3 regions of the Streptomyces sp. NPDC015130 genome follow, and region 1 is predicted to be linked to each of the others. Evidence: riboswitches for the same ligand, from Rfam matches in the RefSeq annotation. Region 1 holds a riboswitch; each other region holds the start of a gene.
What was found. A riboswitch is a leader RNA that binds a small molecule or an ion and turns the genes downstream of it on or off. The one in region 1 is predicted to bind thiamine pyrophosphate.
Positions count from the first base shown of each region.

Region 2: it holds a riboswitch for thiamine pyrophosphate, as region 1 does, so the genes downstream of both, ACF08F_RS26690 (thiamine ABC transporter substrate binding subunit) here and thiO (glycine oxidase ThiO) in region 1, are expected to answer to the same signal.
Region 3: it holds a riboswitch for thiamine pyrophosphate, as region 1 does, so the genes downstream of both, thiC (phosphomethylpyrimidine synthase ThiC) here and thiO (glycine oxidase ThiO) in region 1, are expected to answer to the same signal.

Region 1 covers NZ_JBIBVC010000002.1:269,173-272,440, forward strand. The annotation lists gene ACF08F_RS04535 (NAD(P)/FAD-dependent oxidoreductase) at 23-1,237, opposite strand; TPP riboswitch at 1,342-1,454, shown strand; gene thiO (glycine oxidase ThiO) at 1,452-2,606, shown strand; gene thiS (sulfur carrier protein ThiS) at 2,603-2,803, shown strand; gene ACF08F_RS04550 (thiazole synthase) at 2,809-3,268, shown strand, end outside.
Region 2 covers NZ_JBIBVC010000014.1:104,657-107,924, forward strand. The annotation lists gene ACF08F_RS26685 (ABC transporter permease) at 1-150, opposite strand, end outside; gene ACF08F_RS26690 (thiamine ABC transporter substrate binding subunit) at 198-1,313, opposite strand; TPP riboswitch at 1,397-1,507, opposite strand; gene rlmN (23S rRNA (adenine(2503)-C(2))-methyltransferase RlmN) at 1,537-2,649, opposite strand; gene ACF08F_RS26700 (phosphatidate cytidylyltransferase) at 2,858-3,268, opposite strand, start outside.
Region 3 covers NZ_JBIBVC010000001.1:192,983-196,250, reverse strand. The annotation lists gene ACF08F_RS00930 (SsgA family sporulation/cell division regulator) at 1-110, shown strand, start outside; gene ACF08F_RS00925 (YibE/F family protein) at 150-1,592, opposite strand; TPP riboswitch at 1,664-1,798, shown strand; gene thiC (phosphomethylpyrimidine synthase ThiC) at 1,792-3,268, shown strand, end outside.

The DNA.
Region 1 (3,268 bases):
ACTGACACCCGGTAGTCGGGCCCTACCCGACCGCCGCCTTCAGGGGGACGGACGGGTCCGCCGCGCGCGCCGGGTCGACGGTGGTGGCGGTCTCGATGAGCTTGCGGCCCTGGGCCAGGTCGCGGGGGCGGCCGACGGCCAGGAGGGCGACCGGGACCCGGGCGCGCAGCCAGAGCACGGTCCAGGTGTCGTCCGCCGGGTCGCCGCGCCACAGCAGCTCGTCGGCGTCCGCGTGGTGTCCGGCGTACTGGACGAAGCGGCCGAACTGCTCGGACCAGAAGTACGGCACGGGGTCGTACGGGCCGGTGTCGGCGCCGGTGATCGTCGCGGCGACCGTGCGCGGGCCCTGGAGGGCGTTGTCCCAGTGGTGGACGAGGAGGCGCTCGCCGTAGCGGGCGGAGGGGTAGGAGGCGCAGTCGCCGACGGCGTACACGTCGGGCAGGGACGTGCGGAGCCGCTCGTCGGCGGTGACGGCGCCGCTCGGGTCGAGGGCGATGCCGGAGCCGGCGAGCCAGCCGGTGGCGGGGCGGGCTCCGATGCCGACGACGACGGCGTCGGCGGGCAGCTCGCGGCCGTCGGCGAGGACGACCCGGCCGGGTTCGACCGTGTCCACGCGCGCGTGGGTGAGGAGTTCGGCGCCGTTCGCCCCGTACCAGCCGGCCATGGGGGCGGCGACCTCGGCGGGCAGGGCTCCGGCGAGGGGGCGGTCCGCCGCCTCGACGACGGTGACGGCGCAGCCCGCCTCGCGCGCGGCGGTGGCGAACTCGGCGCCGATCCAGCCCGCGCCGACGACCACGACGGAGTGGCGGCGCTCCAGGACGGGGCCGAGGCGCACGGCGTCGTCGAGGGTGCGCAGCAGGTGGACCCCGGGGACGCCCTCGGCGCCGGGCAGGGTGATCGGGTGGGCGCCGGTGGCGACGACCAGGACGTCGTACGGGACGGGTCCGGCCTCGGTGTCGAGCTCGTGGTCGGCGGCGCGCAGCCCGGTGACGTCGAGGCCGAGGCGGAGTTCGACGTCGAGGGCCTCGAAGTCGACGTCGAAGGCGGAGTCCTCTGCCTTGCCGAGGAGGATCGCCTTGGAGAGCGGGGGCCGGTCGTAGGGCTGGTGGGGCTCGGCCCCGATGAGGGTGACGGGGCCGGTGAAGCCCTGTTCGCGCAGGGCGACGGCGGTCTGCACCCCCGCCATCCCGGCGCCGACGATCACGACCTGCTGCTGGGCCTGCTTCTGCTCGCTCACCCGACCACCTTACGCATCTGACGGACCGTCAGGAAGTGTGGGGCCGGGGAGCGGCCGGGGAGGGGTCTGTGGCCGGCCGCGGGCGGAGGCTAGTCTGACGGACGTAAAGCACTCGCGGGAGCCCGGACGCACCGGGCTGAGAGGGAGGCTGGGCGGCCTCCGACCGTACGAACCTGATCCGGGTCATGCCGGCGAAGGGAGGGGCTGGACGCCCATGCGTTCTTCCGATGTCCTCGTGGTCGGGGGCGGCATCATCGGCCTGGTCACGGCCTGGCGGGCCGCGCGGCGCGGACTGCGCACCGCCGTGGTCGACCCGGACCCGGGCGGCGGCGCCGCGCGGGTCGCGGCCGGGATGCTCGCCGCCGTCACCGAACTCCACTACGGCGAGGAGACCCTGCTCGGGCTCAACCTCGCCTCCGCCGCGCGCTATCCCGCGTTCGTCGCCGAGCTGGAGGAGTCCACCGGCCACGACGTGGGCTACCGCGCCTGCGGGACCCTGGCCGTCGCCCTCGACGCCGACGACCGGGCCCATCTACGCGAACTCCACGCCCTCCAGACGCGCTGCGGCCTCTCGTCGGAGTGGCTGAGCGGGCGCGACTGCCGCCGCCTCGAACCGATGCTGGCCCCGGGTGTGCGCGGCGGGCTGCGCGTGGACGGCGACCACCAGGTCGACCCGCGCCGACTGGCCGCCGCGCTGCTCCTCGCCTGCGAGCGGGCCGGGGTGGTCTTCCACCGCGTCCTCGCGGAGCGCCTGACGGTCGTGCGCGACCGGGCCCGCGGGGTCCTCCTCGCCGACGGTGAGGAGCTGACGGCCGAGCAGGTCGTCCTCGCCGCGGGCAGCCTCAGCGGGCGGCTCGCGGGCGTGCCGGACGAGGTGCTGCCCCCGGTCCGCCCGGTGAAGGGCCAGGTCCTGCGGCTGCGGATCCCGGCCGCGTACGCCCCCTTCCTCTCCCGCACCGTCCGGGCCGTCGTCCGCGGCAGCCACGTCTACCTCGTACCGCGCGAGAACGGCGAGCTCGTCGTCGGCGCCACCAGCGAGGAGCTCGGCTGGGACACCACGGTCACGGCCGGCGGGGTGTACGAGCTGCTGCGGGACGCCCACGAGCTCGTCCCCGGCATCACCGAGCTCCCGCTCACCGAGACGCTGGCCGGACTGCGCCCCGCGTCCCCGGACAACGCGCCGCTGCTCGGCCCCACCACCCTGCCCGGCCTGCACCTGGCCACCGGCCACTACCGCAACGGGGTGCTGCTCACCCCGCTCACTGGCGACGTCATGGCGGAGCTGCTCACCACGGGCACCCTCCCCGAGGAGGCGCGCCCCTTCACCCCCCGCCGTTTCTCGCCGATCCGTCTGGAGCAGCCCGCATGAACGTGTCCGTGAACGGAGAGGCGCGCGAGCTCACCGGCCCCGTCTCCCTCGACGCCCTCGTCGCGACCCTGAGCACGGCCCCGACCGGGGTGGCCGCGGCCGTCAACGAGGCGGTCGTGCCGCGCAGCGAATGGGCGGTGACGCTCCTCGGCGAGGGCGACCGCGTCGAGGTGCTGACCGCGGTGCAGGGAGGCTGAGCGCGATGTCCGACGACGTGTTCGTCCTCGGCGGTACGGAGTTCTCGTCCCGCCTGATCATGGGCACCGGCGGCGCGCCGAGCCTCGACGTCCTGGAGCGCTCGCTGGTCGCCAGCGGCACCGAGCTGACCACCGTCGCGATGCGGCGGCTCGACCCGACGGTCCAGGGCTCGGTGCTCTCCGTCCTGGAGCGGCTCGGCATCCGGGTCCTGCCCAACACGGCGGGCTGTTTCACGGCGGGCGAGGCGGTCCTGACCGCCCGGCTCGCCCGGGAGGCGCTCGGCACCGACTGGATCAAGCTGGAGGTCGTCGCCGACGAGCGGACGCTGCTGCCGGACGGCGAGGAGCTCCTCGCCGCGGCCGAGACGCTCGTGGACGACGGCTTCACCGTCCTCCCCTACACCAACGACGACCCGGTCCTCGCCCGGAAGCTGGAGGACGTGGGGTGCGCGGCGATCATGCCGC
Region 2 (3,268 bases), on a different contig from region 1:
GAACCCGAGCACGTCGAGGATGTCCGGCCGGCTCAGCGTCTCGCCGATCCGGCCGAACTCCCAAGTGCCGTCGGGCCGGAGCCCGCGCTCCACGATGGAGGCGACGGGCCAGGCGAAGAAGACCCCGAAGAACGCGACGGGCAGGGCCATCAGGCCCAGCCGCGCCGCGCTCCCCCTCAGGTCGCGAGGGCCGCGCCCTACTTCAGGACGAGCGACGACCACTGCTGGATCCACGGGTCACGCTTCTCGGCGATCTTCTCGGGCGCCATGGTCTCCGGCTTCTCGACGACCACACCGTGCTTGGTGAAGAGCTCCGGCAGGGCCGCGTCCTTCGCCACCGGGTTGACGAACATCTGGAGCGGCATGTCCTCCTGGAACTTCTTCGAGATCAGGAAGTCGATCAGCGCCTTGCCGCCCTCGGGGTTCTTCGCCCCGTTCAGCAGGCCCGCGAACTCGATCTGCCGGAAGCAGGTGCCGGTGGAGACCCCGGTGGGGGCCACCTTCGGCTGCGGCTCGCCGTACAGCACCTCGACCGGCGGGCTGGAGGCGTACGACACGACGAGCGGCCGGTCGCCCTTGGCCTGCTTGCCGCCGGCCGAACCCGAGAACTCCTGGTTGTAGGCGAGCTCCCAGCTGTCGACGGTCTTCACGCCGTTGGCCTTGAGCTTCTTCCAGTAGTCCTGCCAGCCCTCGTCGCCGTACTTCGCGGCCGTGCCGAGGAGGAAGCCGAGGCCCGGGGAGGACCGCTCGGGGTTCTCGACCACGAGCAGGTCCTTGTACGCGGGCTTCGCCAGGTCGTCGAAGGTCACCGGCGGCGCCAGCTTCTTGTCCGCGAACCACTTCTTGTCGTAGTTGACGCAGATGTCACCGGTGTCGATCGGCGTGACCCGGTTCTCCTTGTCGAGGCGGTACGTGGCCGGCACCCGGTCGACGCCCTTCGCCTCGTACGGGACGAAGATCCCGTTGTCGAGGGCGCGGGAGAGCAGGGTGTTGTCGACGCCGAAGAAGACGTCGCCCTGCGGGGAGCCCTTGGTCAGGATCTCCTTGTTGACGGCCTCGCCCGCGTCGCCGGCCTTCAGGACCTTGACCGTGAAGCCGGTCTCCTCGGTGAACTCCGCCAGCACCTCCTTGGAGGCGTTGAAGGAGTCGTGGCTCACGAGGGTCACGGTCTTGGGCGCGGGGGCGCCGGACTTTCCGGCGTCGCGGTCCTTGACGGCTTCCGTGCCGCAGGCGGCGAGGGTGGCGACGCCGAGCGCCGCGACGAGCGCGACGGCGGCCCTTCTCTTCGTGCTCGCCGGGATGGTGGTGCTCACTGAGATTCCTCCTGGGTGTGACCAGGAAGAGACGCGGCCCTGCCCGCGTCCGGCGGAACCGGACGCGGGCAGGGCGCAACAGCTTGAGTTAACGACCGAACTTCCTACCCCGAATGACCGGGGCAAGGTTCAGAGGGTCTGCGGTCCTACGGTGACCGCACTCTCAGCGCTGTGGCGCTCCCCTGTCGGAATATGGAGATGTGTTCGACCTCAGAGTACAAGGTCAGCGCTCGGAGGCCGCCAGCTGTCCACAGGCACCGTCGATCTCCTGGCCGCGGGTGTCCCGGACGGTCACCGGAACACCGTGGCGGGCGATGGCCTCGACGAAGGCCTTCTCGTCCTCCGGGCGGGACGCCGTCCACTTCGAACCGGGGGTCGGGTTCAGCGGGATCAGGTTGACGTGCACCCGCTTGTTCTTGAGGAGCCGGCCGAGGAGGTCGCCGCGCCAGGCCTGGTCGTTGATGTCGCGGATGAGCGCGTACTCGATGGAGACCCGGCGACCCGACTTCTCGGCGTACTCCCAGGCGGCGTCGAGGACCTCGCGCACCTTCCAGCGGGTGTTCACCGGCACCAGGGTGTCGCGCAGCTCGTCGTCGGGGGCGTGCAGCGAGACCGCGAGGCGGCACTTGAAGCCCTCGTCGGCGAAGCGCTGCATGGCCGGCACGAGACCGACCGTGGACACGGTGATCCCGCGCTGCGAGAGGCCCAGGCCGTCGGGCTCGGGGTCGGTGAGCCGGCGGATCGCGCCGACGACCCGCTTGTAGTTGGCGAGCGGCTCGCCCATGCCCATGAAGACGATGTTCGAGAGCCGCGCCGGTCCCCCGGGCACCTCCCCGTCCCGCAGGGAGCGCATGCCGTCCACGATCTGGTGCACGATCTCGGCGGTCGACAGGTTCCGGTCGAGCCCGGCCTGCCCGGTCGCGCAGAACGGGCAGTTCATCCCGCAGCCGGCCTGCGAGGAGATGCACATGGTGACCCGGTCCGGGTAGCGCATGAGCACCGACTCGACGAGCGTGCCGTCGTGCAGCCGCCACAGGGTCTTACGGGTGGTGTCGTCGTCGCACGAGATGTGCCGGACGACGGACATCAGGTCGGGCAGCAGCTCCCCGGCCAGCTTCTCCCGCGAGGCGGCCGGGATGTCGGTCCACTGGGCGGGGTCGTGGGCGTACCGCGCGAAGTAGTGCGTGGACAGCTGCTTGGCCCGGAAGGGCTTCTCGCCGATAGCGGCGACGGCTTCCTTGCGCTCGGCGGGCGACAGGTCGGCCAGGTGCCGCGGCGGCTTCTTGGCTCCCTTGGGGGCGATGAAAGTGAGTTCTCCGGGCACTGGACGGGCCACGATCGGGTGTCTCCTCAGACGGCACGAGGTCCGGACAGCCCCGCGTCGGCGGGCAGCGCGGCATGACGATGCCGAAGCCAGGAGACCTCACTGGAGCGCCCTCGCGGCGGCGAGGACGACGGAAGGGCCCGCGGCGCACGCGCCACGAGCCCTTCCAGAGTACCCGCTGTCCGTCAACCCGTTCCGACGGACGAAACCGACCGGCCGGTCAGCTCGTGCCGACGAACAACGCCAGCAGCAGCCACACCACCGGCGCCGTCGGCAGCAGCGAGTCGAGCCGGTCCATGATTCCGCCGTGGCCCGGGAGCAGCGTGCCCATGTCCTTGATGCCGAGGTCCCGCTTGATCATCGACTCGCCGAGGTCGCCGAGCGTCGCGCTCGCCGCCACCGCGAGACCGAGGAGCAGGCCCTGCCACCAGGTCCCGTCGTCGATCATGAACTCCATGCACAGCGCGCCCGCCGCCATCGCGAAGGCCAGCGCGCCGAGGAGACCCTCACGGGTCTTTCCGGGGCTGATCCTCGGAGCCAGCTTGTGCTTGCCGAAGCGCCAGCCGACCGCGTACGCCCCGGTGTCGCTCACCACCGTCAGGATCAGGAAGGTGAGCACCCGCTGCGGACC
Region 3 (3,268 bases), on a different contig from region 1:
ACCGCACGGACAAGCTTGTTCCGCTTGGTCAGGAACGGACACTCGGTGACTTCGAGGACAATCTGGAGGCGGCACTCGGCCGGATCCTCGCGGAGGAGAACGCCGGCTGAGCCTCCGGGCCCGTGGGGCCCGGTGCCCACCCGGGATCCCTACTTCGCGCGGCGGCGCCGACCGCCCCGTACCGCCGCCCGGGGCTGCCCGGCGACGTCGGCCGCCGGCCGGTCGGCGGAGACGACCAGTGCCGCGAGGACCGTGGTGACCGGCACCGAGGCGACCAGACCGATCGAGCCGACCAGCGTGCGGACGATCTCCTCCGCGACCAGCTCGCTGTTGGCCACCGTCCCCATGCTGCTCTGCGCGATCGAGAAGAGCAGCAGCAACGGCAGGGCCGCGCCCGCGTAGGCGAGGACCAGGGTGTTCACGACCGAGGCGATGTGGTCGCGGCCGATCCGGATCCCGGCCCGGTACAGCGCGCGCGGCCCCATGCGGGGGTCGGCCTGGTGCAGTTCCCAGACCGCGGAGGTCTGGGTCACCGTCACGTCGTCGAGCACGCCGAGCGAACCGATGATGATGCCGGCGAGCAGCAGACCGGACATGTCGATCTCCGGGTACAGGCCGTGGATCAGGCCGGTGTTGTCGTCGGTGTTGCCCGTGAGCGAGGCCCAGCCGATGAAGAGCGAGCCGAGCAGGCCGATCAGCAACAGCGAGATCAGCGTGCCGAGCACCGCGACCGACGTGCGGGCCGAGAGTCCGTGGCACATGTAGAGCGCGATCAGCATGATCGCGCTCGACCCGACCACCGCCACGACCAGCGGATTCGAACCCTCCAGGATCGCCGGCAGGATGAAGAAGGTCAGCACCAGGAAGCTCGCGACGAGCGAGATGAGCGCCATCACGCCCTTCATCCGGCCCACGACCACGACCGCGACGGCGAAGATCCCGGCGAGCAGTGTCAGGGGGAGCTTCCGGTTCACGTCCGTCACGGAGTACTGCAGGTCGCGCGGGGCGTCGGGGGCGTACGCCACCACCACGCCCTGCCCCTCGTGCAGTTGGCGCGGCGCGTCGGGCTGCACGATCTCGGTGAACGTACGCCCCTGCTCCGGGCCGCTCGTGACCTCGATCGTCGCCTTCTCGCACTGCCCCTGCTCGGCGTTGACCGCCTCGCGCCCCTGCGGCGTCGAGGTGTCCCCGGTCGGCGGGACCTGGGCGGCGTTCACGTCCTTGCAGTCGACCTGCTCGACGGAGACGACCGTGCCCTGCTCGGTCTGCCGGTCGAAGCCGACCCCGGTGCGCTCGTGCGGCGGGGTGCCGCCCGGCCACAGGACCACGAGGCCGACCAGGACCGCGGTGGCGAAGGGGATCAGGACCGCGGCGATGACCTTGCGCAGATGCTGGGAGACGGGGGCGGCGGGGCCGTGGCTGTGGCTGTGCCCGTGGCCGTGACCGCTCGCGTGTCCGTGCCCGTGTCCGTGTTCTGCCGCTTGTGCGTGCCCGTGGCCGGCTGGGTGTCCCCGTCCCTGTCCCTGCCCCTGTCCGTGGTCGGGACCGGGGTCGTGGCTGTGCGGCTCGGGGGGCTGCTGGGGGGAAGTCACCGACCGATCATCGCAAGAACGGTGGGGGCCCACTGTTCAGCACGCCAGGGATGGCGCTAGCGTGGTGACACCTTTGCACACGCGGGAGCTCGGAGCACCGGGCTGAGAGGGCGCTGATCACCGTACGCACGTACGGGAGGAGGCTGCGCCGACCGCCGAACCTGTTACCGGGTAATGCCGGCGTAGGGAGATCGGTCTCATGACCATTCAGGATGCACGCACGCCTGCCTCCGACCAGGACGGCCGCGCGCCGGGCTGGCACAAGGGCTACGTCGAGGGTTCGCGCCCCGACCTCCGGGTCCCGGTCCGCCAGGTGCACCTCACCAACGGCAAGGACGTGACGCTGTACGACACGTCCGGTCCGTACACCGACCCCACCATCGACACCGATGTACGGCGCGGGCTCGCGCCGTTGCGCGAGAACTGGATCATCGCGCGCGGCGACACCGAGGAGTACGCGGGCCGTCCCGTGCGCCCCGAGGACGACGGCATCAAGCACACCTCGCCGCGCGGCGGCGGGCTGAAGAACCTCGACGCCGTCTTCCCCGGCCGCCCGCGCCTGCCGCGCCGCGGCCGGGACGGCCAGGCGGTGACGCAGCTCGCGTACGCCCGCCGGGGCGAGATCACCCCGGAGATGGAGTACGTCGCGATCCGGGAGAACGTCTCCCCCGAGGTCGTGCGGGAGGAGATCGCCGCGGGCCGCGCGGTGCTCCCGGCGAACGTGAACCACCCGGAGATCGAGCCGATGATCATCGGCAAGCGGTTCCTGGTGAAGGTCAACGCCAACATCGGCAACTCCGCCGTCACCTCCTCCATCGAGGAGGAGGTGGAGAAGATGACCTGGGCGACCAAGTGGGGCGCGGACACGGTCATGGACCTGTCCACCGGCCGCAACATCCACACCACCCGCGAGTGGGTGCTGCGCAACTCCCCCGTGCCGATCGGCACCGTGCCGCTCTACCAGGCCCTGGAGAAGGTCGACGGGAAGGCCGAGGAGCTGACCTGGGAGATCTACAAGGACACGGTCATCGAGCAGGCCGAGCAGGGCGTCGACTACATGACGGTGCACGCCGGCGTACTCCTGCCGTACGTGCCGCTCACCGCGCGCCGCAAGACCGGCATCGTCTCGCGCGGCGGCTCGATCATGGCCGCCTGGTGTCTCGCGCACCACAAGGAGAACTTCCTCTACACGAACTTCGAGGAGCTCTGCGAGATCCTGGCGGCGTACGACGTCACGTACTCGCTCGGCGACGGCCTGCGCCCCGGCTCGATCGCGGACGCCAACGACGAGGCGCAGTTCGCGGAGCTGCGGACGCTCGGCGAGCTGAACACGATCGCCAAGCGGCACAACGTGCAGACGATGATCGAGGGCCCGGGCCACGTCCCGATGCACAAGATCAAGGAGAACATCGACCTCCAGCAGGAGATCTGCGAGGAGGCGCCGTTCTACACCCTCGGCCCGCTGACGACGGACGTGGCCCCCGCCTACGACCACATCACCTCCGGCATCGGCGCGGCGATGATCGCCTGGTGGGGCACGGCCATGCTCTGCTACGTCACGCCCAAGGAGCACCTGGGCCTGCCCAACAAGGACGACGTGAAGACGGGCGTCATCACGTACAAGATCGCCGCCCACGCGGCGGACCTCGCCAAGGGGCACCCGGGCGCGCAGGAGT